One region of the Alteromonas sp. 76-1 genome, then DNA from elsewhere that is predicted to be linked to it. Evidence: predicted binding sites of a transcription regulator. Region 1 holds the regulator's gene; each other region holds the start of a gene.
What was found. The regulator MetJ, encoded in region 1, represses methionine synthesis genes. The targets are predictions, from matches to a motif close to TAGACGTCTAGACGTCTA.

Region 2: a site for MetJ is predicted at 3,850-3,867, ahead of thrA (bifunctional aspartate kinase/homoserine dehydrogenase I). Genes of this name have one in related genera too.
Region 3: a site for MetJ is predicted at 4,403-4,420, ahead of metK (methionine adenosyltransferase). Genes of this name have one in related genera too.

The regions. Positions count from the first base shown of each region.
Region 1 covers NZ_LR136958.1:4,269,840-4,276,363, forward strand. The annotation lists gene priA (primosomal protein N') at 48-2,252, opposite strand; gene rpmE (50S ribosomal protein L31) at 2,564-2,776, shown strand; gene ALT761_RS18075 (hypothetical protein) at 2,997-3,311, opposite strand; gene ALT761_RS18080 (malic enzyme-like NAD(P)-binding protein) at 3,720-4,961, shown strand; gene metJ (met regulon transcriptional regulator MetJ) at 5,043-5,369, opposite strand; gene metF (methylenetetrahydrofolate reductase) at 5,521-6,405, shown strand.
Region 2 covers NZ_LR136958.1:3,659,285-3,665,808, forward strand. The annotation lists gene thrC (threonine synthase) at 1-120, opposite strand, end outside; gene thrB (homoserine kinase) at 174-1,127, opposite strand; gene thrA (bifunctional aspartate kinase/homoserine dehydrogenase I) at 1,186-3,651, opposite strand; gene ALT761_RS15790 (LysR substrate-binding domain-containing protein) at 3,981-4,856, opposite strand; gene ALT761_RS15795 (S-(hydroxymethyl)glutathione dehydrogenase/class III alcohol dehydrogenase) at 5,093-6,241, shown strand; gene ALT761_RS15800 (response regulator transcription factor) at 6,312-6,524, opposite strand, start outside.
Region 3 covers NZ_LR136958.1:894,339-900,862, reverse strand. The annotation lists gene ALT761_RS03810 (phosphoglycerate kinase) at 1-1,003, opposite strand, end outside; gene epd (erythrose-4-phosphate dehydrogenase) at 1,081-2,091, opposite strand; gene tkt (transketolase) at 2,109-4,103, opposite strand; gene metK (methionine adenosyltransferase) at 4,491-5,636, shown strand; gene ALT761_RS03790 (CYTH domain-containing protein) at 5,773-6,300, opposite strand.

The sequences.
Region 1 (6,524 bases):
CTTGTATACATCAGTGTTAAGATTTTACCGTAATAGAAACCTGTGCGCTAACTGAAATCGGTGGGGTCGATATCTACCGACCAACGTACTTTTGCCGCCTGCGGTAAACCTTGTAAATACGGCAGAGCTAGCCGCAATGCGTTATGTAACGGCGCTCTTTTTTCATGACTACACACCAGCATAAAGCGAAAACGCCCTTGTCGTTTTTCAATTAAACAGGGAAACGGCCCACTCATTTGCGGCACTAAGCCCTTAGAATTTGCGTTTGCAGTATGTGAGTTTGAAAGGACGCCCCTAGCCTGTTGCAGGAATGCATAGGCCGATGAGCTCTCGGTTGCCTCTGCCCGAATTACAAATTGACTAATATAAGGAGGCAATGCAGACGCTTTTCGCTCCATCAATGCATGACGAGCAAAGTGGGCATAGCCGTTGTTCACTAAATCTTGTAATAAAGGATGGTGAGGATTGTGGGTTTGCAGCCACATTTCTCCGGGTTTGCTGGCACGCCCTGCTCGCCCTGCAAGCTGCGTAACGAGCTGCGCTAGCTTTTCAGGAGCTCGAAAGTCAGCACTAAATAGCGCCCCATCACAATCTAACACCACCACCAATGTAACGTGAGGAAAATGGTGCCCTTTCGATAAAATTTGCGTGCCTACCAGTATTTGGTGTTCTTGGCGGTTAATAGCGTCGAGGGTTTGATGTAGCTTGTCTTTTCCTCTTACCGTATCACTGTCTATGCGCACGTGCTTGGCATCGGGGAACAGCTTCATTAAGCCTTCTTCTACCTGCTCGGTGCCCGTCCCCGCCGTTACCATTTCATGGCTGTGGCAAGCTTCACACTCTTTGGGCATTGAACGAGTAGCACCACAGTGGTGGCATTGCAGCCTGTTTTGCCCTTTATGCACGGTATAGGGTCTGTCACAACGCTTACACATTGCCGTGGTGCCACAGTGATGACACAAAAGCGCGGGAGCATAACCTCGTCTATTCACAAAAACCAGAATCTGATTCCCTGCATTTACATGCTGGCGCATAATTGTCAGCAAGCCTTCTGAGATGCCGTAATGAATAGGTTGGTCTCTTGCATCTAGCAAATACTGCTTGGTACTTTGCGCCCCTGCGGCACGCCGTGTTAGTTGCAAATGCGCAAAGCGGCCGTTTAACGCGTTATTAAGCGTTTCAAGCGCTGGGGTAGCACTGCCGAGCAACAAAGGAATGCTGTGCTCTTTGGCTCGCATGGCCGCTAAATCGCGCGCGTGATACCTAAGCCCGTCTTGTTGTTTAAACGATTCATCATGCTCTTCATCTACGATGATCATGCCGGGGTTTTTAATGGGGGTAAAAATCGCTGAGCGAGTACCAATGATAATACCGAGTTCGCCTGCCCTTGCCCGCTGCCATACCGATAATCGCGCGGCGTCCGTCAATTGAGAGTGCAATACGCCTACAGGAATATTGAAGCGCTTTTCGAAACGCGAAACGGTTTGCGGCGTTAAACCAATTTCAGGCACTAAAATAAGCACTTGTTTACCGGCTTTAAGCAAAGGTTCAATTGATTGCAGATACACCTCGGTTTTACCGCTACCTGTCACCCCTTCAAGCAAGCTAATCGCAAAGGTGCCATGTTGCTGGTTTAATGCCGCTATCGCGACCCCTTGCTCTTTATCAGGTACGGGCTTTTCGCCAATTTCGAAGGTATCCAACCACGCTTGTGCAGTAAGTTCAGGGGTAATTTCTACGAGCTCAATAAGTGCTTTCTCTAATAACGCTTTCACTACTGCGGGTGAAAAAGTCTTACGCGCTTCGCTAGCAATAATTGATGTGGTTTGAACCGCTTCTAAGCAACTCATTTGCTTTGGAGCACGGCTTAAACTTTTAACATCGGTATCAGCACCTTCTGGTGTGACTTGAATATACTGCGCGGGTGATGGCGTGGCTGGCTCACCTTTTCGAAGCGGTACAGGAAGCATGGCGTGTATCACTTCCCCGGGCGCATGGTGGTAATACTGCCATAACCAATGCGCCATTTTTCTTAGCGATTCGTCGATAACAGGTGCGCTATCTACTACCTCAATGATGGCTTTTATTTTACTGGTATCATCTATGTCTACACCGGATTCAACCACAATGCCTACCAGTTGACGTGGTCCGAAAGGCACTTTTACCCGCACACCCGGTTGTAAAGTATCGGTATGAGAATAGGTAAATAGCTGGCGAAGCGGCACAGGTACAGCCACCTGAATGAATACCATTAAAATTGATGCCCCAAAATTGATGAACGTAAAGTGATTAAACGTAAATTCAGAACCGCTAATGATCTGGCATTTAAACATAATGTCAAATAAGGGAAGGGAATTTATTTTAGCCCGTGAGCTTGATTAATCCCGCCCCTGTTTACTTCGCATACAAAAAGTGCTTGATCACTTTAGTTGCTTCCTTTATTATGCGCCGCTCTTTTGCGGCTGATTGCAATTTCTGCGGTTGGTCATTGAATTTAAAGTTGCGTATGGTGTTTGGCTTCGGGCCAAATAGCGATACGGCCTCATATTGAAGGTAATCCAAAATGAAAGATGGTATCCACCCAGAATACGCTGAAATGACAGCAACATGTTCTTGCGGCAACGTAATGAAAATCCGTTCTACTCTAGGTAAAGATATTAACCTAGACGTATGTTCTGCATGTCACCCATTCTACACTGGTAAGCAACGTAACGTTGATACCGGTGGTCGTGTTGACCGCTTCAAGAAACGTTTCGGTGCTTTGGGCGCTAAATAAGCTCAGTACTCAGAAACACTATGTTTCTTTAAAAAAAGCGCCTATCGGCGCTTTTTTTGTATCTGGAGTTGTAAGTGGGTTTTGTATTTTTTCGTATCTGCGTTTTGCATCCTCACTTCATTCTGTGTTCAACCCATACCGTGCTCGCCCCTTATAGAGCAGCTAGAGCAGCGAAGTGGAATGCTCGGCTAATGCAATGCTTTGTTGGTGAAATGCTCTTTTAGTGAAAAGCTCGGCGTTTTAAATGCCGTTCCCAGTTGCCGTTACTTTGTGCAGAGCATGCTTGCTCGCTGTCATAGCGAACTCCTTTAATGCGTACCTTCAATTCGGAGCATACGTTATCAAGTTCATGTTCGAATGCTTGGTTCCAGTTAGTCGAAAGTGCTTCACTTTTTTGCTTTTCGGTTTTAAACACCGCAATAATTTCTGGTCTGCGCCAGTGACCCTCATGCGTAAGCCATTCAAAGCCAACCGACTCAGATTTTGCCCACTCACACACCGCAGTTAACGCTTCAATCAGTTTCTTTTCAGACATGGTAAATTACGCTTTCTTTCTTCATGTTTACCATTATACCTATTCCGCCAATCAGCGCCTTAAGCTGCCGGTAAAATGACTTTTTTCAAACATAATCCGATTGTTATTTGTTACCAAGCCTGAAGTTATTCCTGCATTTATGCCTGAACTTATCCCTGTACCAGCACCCATAAAATAGAAATAATGTATTAATTCCTTAAGTGTCATTAATACTGTGAATGGCAAATATTCGACGATGTCACTGGTCATACGAGCAAGTCTGTCCTAGATTGACAGATATAAAGGGCAGATCAGATATGTACTCAAATGACCCTGTGATAGAGTCGAAGACATTCTACTGCTAGAACGCAGATTGCCCCTACGGTAACGAAGATTGCCTAACCCCTACATCGAAGGATATGTTTACTAATGTCAGATTTCAGACAACGTGCACTAGATTACCATGCCAAACCCACGCCAGGTAAAATCAGCGTAGAGCTTTCAAAGCCAGCCGATAGTGTGGATGATCTTGCTCTGGCTTACAGTCCAGGGGTCGCTGAGCCGGTACGAGAAATTGCTGAAGATCCTGATAATGCTTACAAATATACTGCAAAAGGCAACATGGTAGCGGTCATCAGTAATGGAACTGCTATTTTAGGTTTGGGTAATTTAGGGCCGTTAGCTTCTAAACCAGTTATGGAAGGTAAAGCACTGCTGTTTAAACGCTTTGCAGGGCTTGATGCTATCGATATTGAAGTAAAGCATCGTACAACAGAAGAATTTATTAATACCGTTGCTAATATTGCAGATACCTTTGGCGGTATTAACCTTGAAGATATTAAAGCCCCTGAATGCTTTGAAATAGAACAAGAATTGATTAAGCGCTGCAGTATTCCCGTATTCCATGACGACCAACATGGTACTGCTATTGTTACCGCCGCAGGCATGTTGAACGCCATTGAAATTCAGGGTAAAAATATTGAGAGCGCTAAAATAGTCTGTATGGGTGCAGGTGCGGCAGCCGTTGCCTGTATGGAATTACTGATTAAATGTGGTGCGCAGCGTGAACGCATTTACATGCTAGACAGAAAAGGGGTTATTCACACTCGCCGTGAAGACCTTACCGAGCACAAGCGCTTGTTCGCTAATAACACTGATAAACGTACCTTAGAAGATGTAATGGAAGGCGCGGATATTTTTGTAGGTGTATCTGGGCCTGATGTATTACCACCAGAAACGCTAGCGTTAATGAGCCCCAACCCAATTGTTTTTGCATGCTCTAATCCCGACCCTGAAATTAAGCCTGAATTGGCCCACGAGGTTCGAAGTGATTTGATTATGGCGACAGGGCGTTCTGATTATCCTAATCAGGTAAACAATGTTCTGTGCTTTCCGTTCATTTTCCGTGGTGCATTAGATGTTCGCGCAACGGCCATTAACGACGAGATGAAAGTGGCTGCAGTAGAAGCACTTCGCGCTATTACAAAAGAGCCTGTGCCAGAATCGGTATTAGCGGCCAGCAATAGCAAAAGCCTCACCTTTGGCAAAGAATACATTATCCCTAAGCCAATGGACCCTCGCCTTTGTGAACGCATTGCTACTGCCGTGTCTAAAGCGGCGATTGAATCTGGCGTTGCAAGACTTCCAGAAATACCTAGCCGCGCAGAGTAAAGGCAATATAAACGAAGAATGTAGCGCGCAGCTTAATCTTCAAATTATTATAAAAAACGGCAATTTTCATTGCCGTTTTTTTTAATCTTCTTGTTCGTTCTCAATAGAAACGTCTATACCCATATCTTCCATTATGCGCCTTGCTTCTGCTGGTACACGATTAGGGTTATCTTTTCTTAAATCTTCATCATCCGGTAACGGCTGACCAGTGAAGGCATGAAGGAATGCTTCACATAACAACTCTGAATTCGTCGCATGACGTAAATTATTTATTTGCCGACGTGTACGTTCATCGGTTAATGCCTTTAGCACATTAATAGGAATAGAAACGGTGACTTTCTTTACCTGTTCACTCTTTTTACCGTGCTCTGCGTAGGGATGAATATACTTACCGTTCCACTCTGCCATAATGCTAACTCTGTCTGATCTTATTTATGTTATGAAGAGAAATTCTAAACAAGTTGACGAAAAGGTCAATTGAGCAGTGTAAACCTCTTGACGTCTAGACGTAAATTCTTTATTTTGGACGTCTAAACGTCTATAAAAGAGCAATTTTATCATGGTTTCTTACGCACAAGGTGTCGATGCACTGAATCAGTCCCTCTCGGAACTGCGTGACATTGATGTGTCATTTGAGTTTTTTCCGCCTAAATCAGAGAAAATGGAACAAACCTTGTGGAAGTCCGTTGAACGTTTGGCGCCCTTAAAGCCAAGTTACATGTCGGTTACTTATGGTGCTAACAGTGGTGAGCGCGACCGTACTCATGATGTGGTAAAGCGTATTCAACAGCAAACAGGGGTTGCAGCTGTACCTCACCTTACATGTGTTGATGCAAGCCGTGATGAGCTTAAACAAATTGCTCAAGACTACTGGGATTCTGGTATTCGTCGTATTGTTGCCTTGCGTGGTGATCTACCGCCTGGTGTGAAAGATACCGAGATGTATGCTTCAGATTTAGTAGCATTACTAAAGGATGTAGCCGATTTCGATATATCAGTGGCCGCTTATCCTGAAAAACATCCAGAAGCGCCTAATGCCCAATTCGACTTATTGAACCTTAAGCGCAAAGCAGAAGCCGGTGCGAGCGAAGCGATTTCACAGTTCTTCTTCGACACCAGTGTATTTTTGCGTTTTCGTGACCGTGCGGCAGCAGCGGGGATCGACCTAGACCTAGTACCTGGCATACTACCAGTCACTAACTATCAAACCTTGGTAAAGTTTGCCGGTTTCACTAACGTGCACGTACCTGGGTTCTTACACAAAATGTTTGATGGCCTCGACGATGACGACCAAGCTACTCGAAACCTTATTGGTGCTAACATCGCCATGGATCAAGTTAAGGTACTCGCCAAAGAAGGCGTGAAGCATTTTCACTTTTACACCCTTAACCGTAGTGAATTGAGCTACGCTATTTGCCACATGCTAGGTGTTCGAGCAGGTTAATTTCGATTAAACCTTTGCTCCTATAGGGCAGACCAGTATACCATTTGCTTATTATTAGGTATTTGAACGACTCGTTTGCCTTACTGTCACTTTTCTCGGCTGTTTAAAAGCCAAGGTAG
Region 2 (6,524 bases), 610 kb from region 1:
GTTGTCTAGTTTCGGGATATGAGTAGGGAAATACAAACCTTGTTGTTTACCCAACCCTCTTTTAACTGCTTCAGAGAATGAGGCAGTGTCCTGTGCGTCTTTTAAATTAACCAATTCCACGTTTTAATACCTTTTATCGTTGTGCCGTAACATCTAGCTGCTGTATCACTTCATTAAGCGATAGGGCCAACCGTGGTTCCCTGCTCAGGGATTTGGCACACATGGCTAAAGCCATCTTCATTTTGAATATAGTGTTCGTCTAAATAGGCAACGATACGCTGCGCTTTTTCTTTACTGTCACATACGGCGAATACGGTTGGGCCGGAACCCGAGATACCAAAGGCTAACGCGCCTTCTTGTTCGCTGAAAGCTCTTGCTTCATCGAAACCCGGCAGTAACTGTTTACGATACGGTTCTGCAATTACATCTTTCATTACCGAGGCAGCAAGATCATTTTCACCTGCATGCAAGGCGTGTACAAACACCCCTAACTGGCGACCAAAAGTGAGCGCCGTGGCCATATCAACCTGCTTGGGTAATATGTCACGGGCGGCCGCCGTAGATACGCTAATGCCAGAATAACAAATAGCATAATACCAGTCTTTCACTAAAGGCAGCGACAAGGTTACAGGAGATGTTGCCCCAGTCATCAATGTCATGCCGCCAACATAACATGGCGCCACGTTGTCGTAGTGAATGCTACCGCTGATTTGCCCTTCTAGTTCACCCATCATGGTCAATAAAGTGTCTTCATCGAAGGGATAATCATAAAAAGCGTTTAATGCGACAAAAGCGGCAACAATAGAACTTGCGCTCGACCCCAAACCGCTGCCTATTGGCAAGTTTTTCGATAAAGTCATCGCCACTGGTGAAGTCGCTTTCCCGACTTTCTCCATTTGCGCACAAAAGTAGTGATAGCATTGAGTCACAATATTGCTGTCTGCATCGCCAGGCAATTTGTGTGCGAAAGAGCCAACCGTGGTTAACGAAAAGGTATCGGCACTTTCAATATCGACTTCGTCGCCCAAGCGCGAACCATCGACAGGGGCAAGTGCGGCGCCTAATACATCAAACCCTAAACTTACATTGCCAATAGATGCTGGCGCATATGCTCGTAATGCTTTCATAATACTTTTCTTTAATTACTCTTTAAACTTCAGTGGCTCTTTAACGTTAAAAAGCCAATTAGTGTGCCATTTGCTTCCAAGGCATAGTACGTAATATATCAGCAAATACCCCCGCAGCCGTTACTGTACCACCTGCCCCATAGCCTCGAATAACATAAGGAATAGGCTGGTAATAATCACTGTTAATGGCCAACGCGTTCTCGCCGTCTTTCACTTGCGATAATGGGTTAGACGCAGGCACTGCTTGAATCGTTACCTTACACTTGTCGCCTTCAATGCTACCTATATAACGAAGTACTTTTCCTTCGGCTTTTGCAGCATCTACACGCTTGGCAAATTCAGCATCAAGTTCAGGCAACTGTGTCATGAACTCATCAATGGAACAGTCTTCAGCAAAACCAGCTGGTAGTACCGATTCTATTTCAATATCAGAAAGCTCAAGCTCTAAGTCTGCTTCACGGGCCATAATAAGAAGCTTACGGGCAACGTCCATTCCGCTTAAGTCATCACGAGGATCTGGCTCGGTATAGCCATTATCTTTCGCTGTACTTGTCGCTTGAGATAGCGACATTCCTTCTTCTAACTTGCCAAATACGTAAGACAAACTACCTGATAATATGCCTTCAAAACGGTGTAATACATCACCTGCACTGAATAGTTTTTGAAGGTTGTCGATTACCGGTAATCCTGCGCCTACCGTAGTTTCGTATAGATACTGACGATTCGTAGATAATGCTGTTTTCTTCAACTTACGGTAATAGTCTAGTGAACTGGTATTGGCTTTCTTATTCGGTGTCACTACGTGAAAGCCATTTTCCATCATGTCTACATATTGCTGAGCAATAGCATCGTGGCTAGTGCAATCCACAATGACCGGGTTTACCAAGCTGTTTTCGTCCACAAACTGTTGTAAACGTTCAACGGAAAGCCCTTCACTGGCCGCATCTAATGCTGGCTTCCAGTCCTGGCTTAAATCTATGCCTTGACTGTTAAGTAACAACTTACGGCTATTCGCAATACCGTATACCCGCAACTGTACATTACGATTAAGTAAAGCTGGCTGTTGTTTTGCAATTTGGCTTAAAAGCTCAGTACCCACGTTACCGCACCCTACCAAAAATACATCAATGGTATGGCGGTCTGAGAAAAAATTCTGGTGAATAACCTTAACCGCTTTTTTCGCCCGCTTGTTTTCGATAACTGTTGAAATAGAACGCTCTGATGAGCCTTGTGCTATCGCCACGTTATTAACGCGGGCTTGCGCCAACGAGTTAAAGAAGCGTGCAGCCAAGCCTTTCGCATGACGCATACCGTCACCCACTAAGGTAACAATCGCTAAGTCATGGCGCACTTCGATAGGGTCTAACAATTGGTTTTGCAACTCTAGCGCAAAGGCATCTTCTAACAAGCTTAACGCGCGATCAGCATCTTTACTTTGAATACAGAAGCTTATTGAGTATTCAGAAGAAGACTGAGTGATTAGGCTTATTGAAATATTCGCATTCGACATCACCTCAAAAACACGGCTTGCCATGCCAACCATGCCTTTAAGGCCTGGGCCTGCCACGTTGAACATAGTGACATTTTCAAGTTGAGAGATACCTTTAACCGAGGTCCACTTTTCACTGGCTTCGTTACTAATTAACGTACCAGGCGCCGCTGGGTTCAGCGTATTACGAATCAAACAAGGAATATGGTGCTGGGCAATGGGGCCGATAGTTTTCGGGTGAAGTACTTTTGCACCAAAGTATGAAAGCTCCATGGCTTCTTGATAAGTAAGCTTATCAAGCAATACCGCCCCTTCAACTTGATTCGGATCAGCATTATAAACACCGTCTACGTCAGTCCAAATTTCACAACAACTCGCATCAATACAAGCTGCTAAGATAGCCGCTGAGTAGTCAGAACCATTGCGACCAAGCGTAACTTTTTCACCGGCCTCGTTCGCAGCAACAAACCCAGGCATGACTAATAACTCACTGCCATCGATAGGTACATCAGTAAAGCGCGCTTTACTTAACGAAACATCAGCAATGCTGTCTAGGTACTCACCTTCTGCAAGAATGTAAGTCACTGGGTCGATAATACGATTTTTCACGCCTTTAGCGCTTAAGATACCGCTAAATAACGTTACCGATATGTACTCGCCAATACTTAAAATACCTGCGGCAATATTGTCAGGTGCAACACCTAATAGTTTAATACCGTCGAGGTGTTGATTAAGTACACGCAGTTGCGCATGAATGAAGTCGGTAACATCCGCGTGTGCGAAGCCGCTGAGCTCTTCGTTTAGTGCATCAGCAATACCGGTCACGGTAGACGTTAATTTTTCAAATAGAGGGTGGAAATCTTCGCCAGCGGCTGCCTGCTCACATAAAAGTGACAATGCATTCGTTACCCCTTTAGGGGCAGAAAGTACCACTGCAGCGCCATCGGTTTGGTGGGTGGCCGTGCTAATGTCGTTCACGCGCAAGTAGCGCGGTGCGTCGGCAAGTGATGAGCCCCCAAACTTTAAGACTTTCATGTGCTGCTCCTATATCGGTTACGCCAGGTTACTGCTTTAAATCGGTTACGATGACGTGAGTAAAAAAAAGCCCGCTCTCTGTGAGGGCGGGCTTTCGTTGTCTTATGCTTACTTGCACTAGCCAGCGACCGCCCGTTTTAAGGTGGTAATCATAATGCTGGTGGTGCCAATAAGAAGAATCGTTTTCATAGGGTCAATTTGCCGTATAGACGTCTATCTGTCAACCGCAGTTTTCACCATACTGTATTGCAAAAAGTGAAACACAAAGTATTTCACGTTTCGATTTAAGCGATAATCAATCAAGCGATGCTAGATTCGGGTAGTAAGAACTATTCATCATCAACTAATTTCGCAGATAAAAAATCAACTAACAAGCGTATTTTGGGCACTAAATGCCTGTTCGATGGAAACAATGCCCATACCGCTTCTCGCTTGTCTCGATATGATGATAGCACTTCTATTAAGTTGCCTGCTGCTAACGACTCACGTACATAAAATCCTGGAAGCTGCACTAAACCCAGCCCGGCCAATGCAGCATGATGTAAGGCATTACCACTATTATACTTCACTCTTCCCTTCACACGCACGGTTTGCACTTGCCCTTCATGATTAAACCGCCAAAGGGGCTGAGATCCTACTAAGCACTGATGTTCGCTGAGCATGTCGGTACGCTTCGGTGCAGGGAAGGCATTTAAATATTCAGGGCTGGCGCATACATATAGCTGTCGGGTAGCCAGCTTTTTGGCCACCAACGTAGAATCTTCTAAATTACCTATGCGTATGGCAAGGTCATAACCGTCATCAATAATATCCATGGTGTCGTTAGTAAAACGACACTCTACTTCTATACCTTCGTATTTTTTTAAAAATTGATTAATAAGTGGGGCGATAAAAGCTTCGCCAAAGGCGACCGGAGCGGTGAGTTTAATCAGCCCTTGGGGTACTTTTTGAAGTTGGCTAATATTGAGCTCAGCCTCTTCTAACGCTTTTAGTGCTGGTTGGCATTGTTCAAAATAAATATGTCCTGCTTGAGTGAGTGACACACTTCGGGTGGTACGGTTGAATAACTTCACTCCCAAACGCTTTTCCACATTGGCGACTTTTCTACTTATTTGCGCGCCCGACGTATCTAATTTAGCAGCAGCCGCAGTAAAGCTGCCCGTACTCGCTACTGCACAAAATTCTACAATACCTTCCCATGTCATCGTTTATACCTTTACCGATTCTCGTTTTTTAGCATGGCGCTATGGGGATAAACACTCACTAGAAGACGCCAGTTAACTTACAATTAAACACCAACATATTATTACACTCAAGTAATAATGAATTACCAAATCTGTATTTATAAAGCCGCGCCTCAGGTCTATAATCTATTTCATAACGTAAGAAATTTAAGGTAACGACATCGTGTTGTTTACTTACACTTATTTAGGAGCATGCCATGACATTAGCATTGAAAGATGGTCAGACACATATTAAGTCCAAAGCAGCCGTTGCGTGGGCCGCTGGTGAACCGTTAAAGATGGAAGAGATTGATGTTGAACTTCCAAAAAAAGGCGAAGTACTAGTACGTATTGTTGCCAGCGGCGTGTGTCATACCGATGCATTTACGCTTTCAGGTGATGATCCAGAAGGTGTGTTTCCTTCAGTACTTGGCCACGAAGGTGGCGGTATTGTAGAAATGGTAGGTGAAGGGGTGACGTCTGTTGAAGTAGGCGACCATGTTATTCCTTTATACACAGCGGAATGCGGTGAATGTAAATTCTGTACGTCTGGCAAAACAAACTTATGCCAAGCGGTTCGTGAAACTCAAGGAAAAGGCTTAATGCCTGATGGCACCAGCCGCTTTTCGAAAGATGGTGAGCCAATTTACCATTACATGGGTTGCTCTACTTTTTCTGAATACACCGTATTGCCAGAAATTTCACTGGCTAAAGTGAACAAATCAGCGCCGCTTGAAGAAGTCTGCTTGTTAGGCTGTGGCGTTACCACGGGTATGGGCGCTGTGCTTAATACTGCTAAGGTAAAAGAAGGCGATACCGTTGCTATATTTGGCTTAGGCGGCATTGGGCTTTCAGCTATTATTGGTGCACGTATGGCGGGCGCTAGTCGTATTATTGGTATTGATATTAACGATAGTAAATTCGATCTTGCTACGCAACTTGGTGCTACAGACCTTGTTAACCCTAAAAATTTCGACAAACCTATTCAGGAAGTGATAGTTGAAATGACCGACGGCGGCGTAGATTACTCTTTTGAGTGTATCGGTAACGTGAATGTGATGCGTTCAGCACTAGAGTGCTGCCACAAAGGTTGGGGCGAATCGGTTATTATTGGTGTAGCGGGTGCTGGCCAGGAAATATCTACTCGTCCATTCCAGTTAGTAACTGGCAGAGTATGGCGTGGTTCTGCTTTTGGCGGTGTGAAAGGTCGCTCTGAACTACCGGGTATTGTTGAACGCTACCTAGAGGGTGAATTTGGCTTACAAGAATTCATTACACACACAATGGGGCTTGATGGCATCAATGATGCGTTCGATTTAATGCATAAAGGCGAAAGTATCCGTTCTGTTGTGCACATGGATAAATAGCGTTTAGCTTCTAATAAACTGTGTTTAAGTGTTAAAAGGCCCGCATTAGTTAATGCAGGCCTTTTTATATTTATAACCACCCTAATTCTAGCGCTTTTAGCACGGCTCGTGTTCTATCTCTCACGCCCATTTTCGCCATAATGGCAGACACTTGATTCTTAACCGTACCGGTTGATTTAAACATTGCTTCAGATATTTCTTTATTGCTGTAGCCAGCGGCCACTAAACGTAAGATCTCAATTTCCTTTGAGCTCAAGGTTTCTGGCTGTTCAAATGACTCGAA
Region 3 (6,524 bases), 1.4 Mb from region 1:
CAATAGCCTCAGCTAACGCCTTTGTACCTGCACTGAACTGTTCAAATTCAAATACACCTACAGGACCATTCCACACAATCGTACCCGCATTTTTGATAATGCTCTCAAGGGCTTTTGATGAATCTGGGCCGATATCAAAAATCATGTCGTCGTCAGCTACATCACTAACGGCTTTAAGCGTTGCTTCTGTATTTTCATCGAAAGCTTTGCCCACTACCACATCGGTAGGCACTGGAATGTTTCCACCATTCGCAACGGCATCGCTCATTAGTTGCTTCGCCTGCTCGGTTAAATCCATTTCAACCAACGATTTACCTACGTTATGGCCTTGTGCGGCAATAAACGTATTGGCAATACCGCCGCCAACAATAAGTTGGTCAACTTTTTCGGCTAAGGTTTTAAGTACGGTAAGCTTAGTAGATACCTTAGACCCGCCTACAATGGCTACCATTGGACGTTTAGGGTTATCTAGGGCTTTGCCTAGTGCATCCAATTCAGCAGCAAGAAGTGGGCCTGCACACGCTTTAGTAGCAAATTTTGCCACACCATGTGTTGACGCTTGTGCGCGGTGCGCGGTACCAAATGCGTCCATCACGAAAATATCGCATAGGGCTGCATATTGCTTTGATAGGGTTTCGTCGTCGCTTTTCTCGCCTTCATTAAAGCGTACGTTTTCTAGAATAACCAAAGAACCTGGTGCAACATCAACACCGTTCAAATAATCTTTTTCTAAGGTTACCGGTACGTCTAACGCGTCGTTCAAATAATTCACAACAGGCTGAAGAGAGAATTCTTCCGCTGGCTCACCTTCTGTAGGGCGGCCTAAATGCGACATTACCATTACCGCAGCACCAGCATCTAGCGCCGCTTTAATAGTAGGAATGGAAGCTTTAATACGCGCATCAGAGGTAACTACGCCACCTTTTACAGGCACGTTTAAATCTTGTCTAATTAATACGCGCTGACCGTTTAAGGCCAAATCACTCATACTTGGAATTGCCATTGTCTTTCCCTTGTTAATCGAATAACTGTGAAAGCTGCCAAGGCTGGCGCTACCAACCTTGGCAGCAAAATTCTTAATTAGCTTGCGTCATACATTGCTTGCGCGGTGTCGAGCATTCTGTTTGCAAAACCCCATTCGTTGTCACACCACACCAGTGTTTTTACCAGCTGTTTATGACTTACGCGGGTTTGCGTACCATCCACAATACAAGAATGGGGATCGTGATTGAAATCAACAGAAACAAGTGGCTCTTCAGTGTAATCTAAAATACCCTGCAATCGCCCTGCTTTTACTCTCTTCAATGCGTGATTAACGTCAGCAATCGTTACTTGCGTACTTAAGGTTACACTTAAATCCATTGCAGTAACATTAATGGTTGGAACCCGTACCGCAATAGCTTCAAATTTACCTGCAAATTTAGGCAAAATACGCTCTATTCCCGCAGCTAACCGCGTGTCTACTGGAATAATAGACTGACTGGCGGCGCGAGTACGCCGTAAATCTGGGTGGTAAGCGTCGATAACTTGTTGGTCGTGCATAGAGGCGTGAATAGTGGTAATTGTGCCACTCTCAACCCCAAAGGCCGCGTCTAGCGCTTGAATAACCGGTACAATACAGTTGGTAGTGCACGACCCGTTAGACACCAATTTATGCTCCGCTTTGAGCGTGTCATCGTTGGTACCAAAAATCACGGTATTGTCTAAATCTGGGGAACCCGGAGAAGAGAATAGCACTTTACCTGCCCCCGCATTAATATGCGACTGGCCTGACGCCCTATCATCAAACTTACCCGTGCATTCCAGCACAATATCTACCCCAATTTCACGCCAGGGCAGTAAGTTGATATCAGGTTGTGCTAACAAGCGAATAGCATCGCCTGCCACATTAAGTGTGTTGTTTTCTAGTGTCACATCAAAACCGAACCGCCCGTGGGCGGTATCGTATTTCAATAAGTGAGCTATACCTTCTGGTTTAGCGACATCATTAATCGCAACCACGTTAAAGTGGTTATTGCGCCCGCTTTCATAAAGCGCGCGCAACACGTTACGACCAATACGACCAAACCCGTTTATGGCAATGTTTACCATAGACTGCGGTGACCTCGTTAGCTAAGAGACAATGCTGCCTCTACCACTGCATCAGTAGTAATATTAAAATGTTTGAACAAGTCACCCGCTGGTGCTGATTCACCGAACGTATCCATACCAATGATGGCGCCGTTGAAACCTACATATTTGTACCAGCTTTCTTTCGATAGTGCTTCAACTGCAACACGCTTAGTTACGTTAGAAGGCAATACGCTTTCACGGTAATCCGCTGATTGACGGTCGAAAACGTCGGTAGAAGGCATAGAAACTACGCGAACCGCTTTACCCTCTGCATTTAGTTTATCAGCGGCTTCAACAGCAAGTTGAACTTCAGACCCTGTAGCAATAAAGATGTATTCAGGCGTGCCTGCACAATCCTTAAGCACATAACCACCTTTGGCAACGTCAGCAACTTGCTGTTCGTTACGTTCTTGCTGTGGCAAACCTTGGCGAGTGAAGATCAACGTTGAAGGACCATCGTTGCGCTCAATCGCGAACTTCCATGCGATAGCAGATTCAACTTGGTCACATGGACGCCAGTTGTCTAGGTTTGGTGTAGCACGAAGCGCAACTACTTGCTCGACTGGCTGATGCGTTGGGCCATCTTCACCCAAACCAATTGAATCATGCGTGTATACGAAAATAGCAGGTTGCTTCATTAGCGCCGCCATACGTACCGCATTACGAGCGTATTCCATAAACATAAGGAAGGTAGCACCGTACGCTTTAAAACCACCATGAAGGGTAATACCGTTCATCATGGCTGACATACCGAATTCACGTACACCATAGTAAATGTAGTTACCTGATGCGTCAGTGGCTTCAACGCCTTTACTGCCATCCCAAATAGTTAGGTTTGAACCGGCTAAGTCGGCAGAGCCGCCAAGAAGTTCTGGTAACAAAGGACCAAATGCATTTAATGCATTTTGTGATGCTTTACGTGATGCAATGTTCTGCGGGTTAGCTTGCAAATCAGCAATGATTTTATCCGCTTTATCGCTGAAGTCTGCTGGCAATTCGCCATTCACACGACGCTTAAACTCAGCGGCTAATTCAGGGTGTGCACTTTCATATGCTGCGAAGGCATCGTTCCACGCACTTTCAGCTTCGCCACCCTTGCCTTTAGCATCCCAACCGGCATAAATGTCGTCTGGAATTTCAAATGCACCGTGTTTCCACCCAAGCTTTTCGCGGGTAGCGATAATTTCGTCATCACCTAATGGTGCACCGTGACAAGACTCAGTACCTTCTTTGTTTGGCGAACCAAAACCAATCACCGTTTTACAGCAAATTAGCGTTGGCTGAGCGCTGTTCGATTTAGCTTGTTCAATAGCGGCTTTGATTTGTTCAGCGTCATGACCGTCAACGCCTTCAATCACTTCCCAGCCGTAGCTTTTAAAGCGTGCTGGTGTGTCGTCGGTAAACCAACCTTCAACTTCACCGTCAATTGAAATGCCGTTGTCATCCCAGAAACCAATAAGTTTACCCAGGCCCAGTGTGCCAGCAAGTGAACAGGTTTCATGAGAAATACCTTCCATAAGGCAGCCATCGCCCATGAAAGTGTAGGTGTAGTGGTCGACAATATCGTGTCCGTCGCGGTTAAACTGAGCCGCTAATACTTTTTCAGCTAGCGCCATACCTACTGCGTTACTAACGCCTTGGCCAAGTGGGCCAGTGGTAGTTTCAACACCTGGTGCATACCCATACTCTGGATGGCCTGGCGTTTTAGAGTGCAACTGACGGAAGTTCTTAAGCTCTTCAATAGGCAATTCATAGCCTGAAAGATGAAGCAATGAGTACAACAGCATAGAGCCATGACCGTTTGAAAGCACGAAGCGGTCTCTGTTTGCCCAAGACGGGTTTGCCGGGTTATGTGATAGAAAATCACCCCATAGTACCTCGGCAATATCAGCCATCCCCATAGGGGCGCCTGGGTGACCAGATTTGGCCTGTTGAACAGCGTCCATGCTTAAAGCACGGATGGCATTGGCAAGTTCACGACGAGAGGGCATGTTGTCTCCTGATTTATTTGTAGCTGAATTTCGCTAAGGGAACACTGTGGGCAAAATCCCTTTGTTCAACCTTAAAGCGCTGCATTGCTGTATATCTTAATGTGGGCGTTATTCTTACCCATGCCACCATTCAGTTCAATGGCTTTTCATTGCCATTACCGAAAGTTGGCTAAAATAATGAATATTCATATCATTTCATTGCAAGCCAATATCGCTTCTTTTGATTAGCATGGCTAAATTTACTCAATTATCTGTAAAAGTGATCCGCCACTGTCAACAAATCGTAACGAAAGGACTTTTAGACGTCTAGAAGTAAAGACTGGTATTTATACCTTGTTTTAGTACAATACTCACCTATTTTGAACAATAAACGCTTATGGAGCATGTATGGCCACGCATTTATTCACCTCCGAGTCTGTGTCTGAAGGACACCCGGACAAAATCGCAGATCAAATTTCAGATGCGGTTCTAGATGCTATTCTAGAACAAGATCCTCGTGCCCGCGTGGCCTGTGAAACCTACGTTAAAACCGGAATGGTATTAGTAGGTGGTGAAGTCACCACCTCAGCGTGGGTTGATATTGAAGAAATCGCACGTAAAACCGTAAGAGACATTGGCTACGTTCACTCTGATATGGGTTTCGACGCTGACTCTTGTGCAGTACTAAACGCCATTGGTAAACAGTCGCCAGATATCAACCAAGGTGTTGACCGCGAAAGTTTAGAAGAACAAGGTGCGGGCGACCAAGGCCTTATGTTCGGTTACGCCAGTGACGAAACTGATGTATTAATGCCAGCGCCTATTACTTATTCTCACCGCTTGGTACAAAAACAAGCTGAAGTAAGAAAATCTGGCAAGTTAGACTTCTTACGCCCAGATGCGAAAAGCCAAATTACGTTTAAATATGAAAACGACAAGCCTGTAGGCATTGATGCCGTAGTACTTTCTACCCAGCATTGTGATTCTGTTTCTACTGCGCAAGTACGCGAAGCAGTAATGGAAGAAATTATTAAACCTGTGCTACCTAGTGAATGGCTTGATAGCAATACCCAATTCCACATTAACCCTACTGGCCGCTTTGTTATTGGCGGACCTGTTGGTGATTGTGGTCTAACTGGTCGTAAAATCATTGTAGATACCTACGGTGGTATGGCCCGTCACGGTGGTGGTGCTTTCTCGGGTAAAGATCCTTCAAAGGTAGACAGAAGCGCCGCATACGCAGGCCGTTATGTTGCTAAAAACATTGTTGCTGCTGGACTTGCTAAGCGCTGTGAAATTCAGGTTTCTTACGCCATTGGTGTTGCCGAGCCAACATCTATCAGCATTGATACCTTCGGTACTGGTGTGGTTGACGAAAAAACCTTAGTGGCATTGGTACGTGAACATTTCGATTTACGCCCTTATGGCTTAATCAAAATGCTTGATTTAGAACGTGCTATTTACCTACCTACGGCTGCTTATGGTCACTTCGGCCGAGAAGCCTTCCCATGGGAAGCGACTGATAAAGCGGAAGCATTACGTTCATCAGTATAGTTTGCTCAGCGGTATAGTTTGCTCAAGGCTGTTGAAAGCTTAAAACAGAAAAAGGGTCACTTCATGATGAAGTGACCCTTTTTAATTTCACGTCAATATTTTGCTATGGCTTAGCTATATTTTAGCCATCTCTTGTCTATATTGACCCTGCGAGAATAGAAGCACTACTCGTGCTGCTGCTCGCAATAATCATATCCGGCAAACCAAATCGCGCTAACGCGACATTTTGAAATTCTTTCTTATGGGTCACTTCCGTTTCAGCGAAATCTGGCGGTAAAAATTGTCGACTACTCATTTCACTATCGAATTCAACTTCCACCACTTTTAAAGGTGCCAAATTACCGGTAAAAATATCTACCACCAGCTGAGCACCAAAAAAGTCGATACGATATCGCTGTTTTTCCACCCGCATATTTTGGGTTAACGGCCATAAATCAGCAAATTGCTCAGAGTTTAACGTTATTCGTGTGTCTCTGCGTTTAAGACCAATACCTTGTTTAACAGCCATGGTGTAATTACCACCTTCGTCCCTAATTCGAATATGCTTATCCGGTTCAGTGGCTAAATACCCTTGCCTTATCGCCACAGGCTTTCGTGTATCTAACAAACCTTCTGGCACATAACTTACTAAAAACTTTCGTTCAAATTCCCACTCCGTTTGCATTACTCACCTCCGGCTATGTTCCCTACTTGAAAGTACTGCTTCGCCTACTAATATTGAAGTAAGTCTGACTACTACCCTTTAAAAGTTAGTTCACAATAGAAATATCTAACAAGTTTATTTTTAACCTTTTAGATAAAAGACTACACTTACTATTCAGCACTTATTTTTTGTTTCAGTTTTGTGTCATATTTTTATGTTAAAGATAGGCACATAGGGCGAACAAA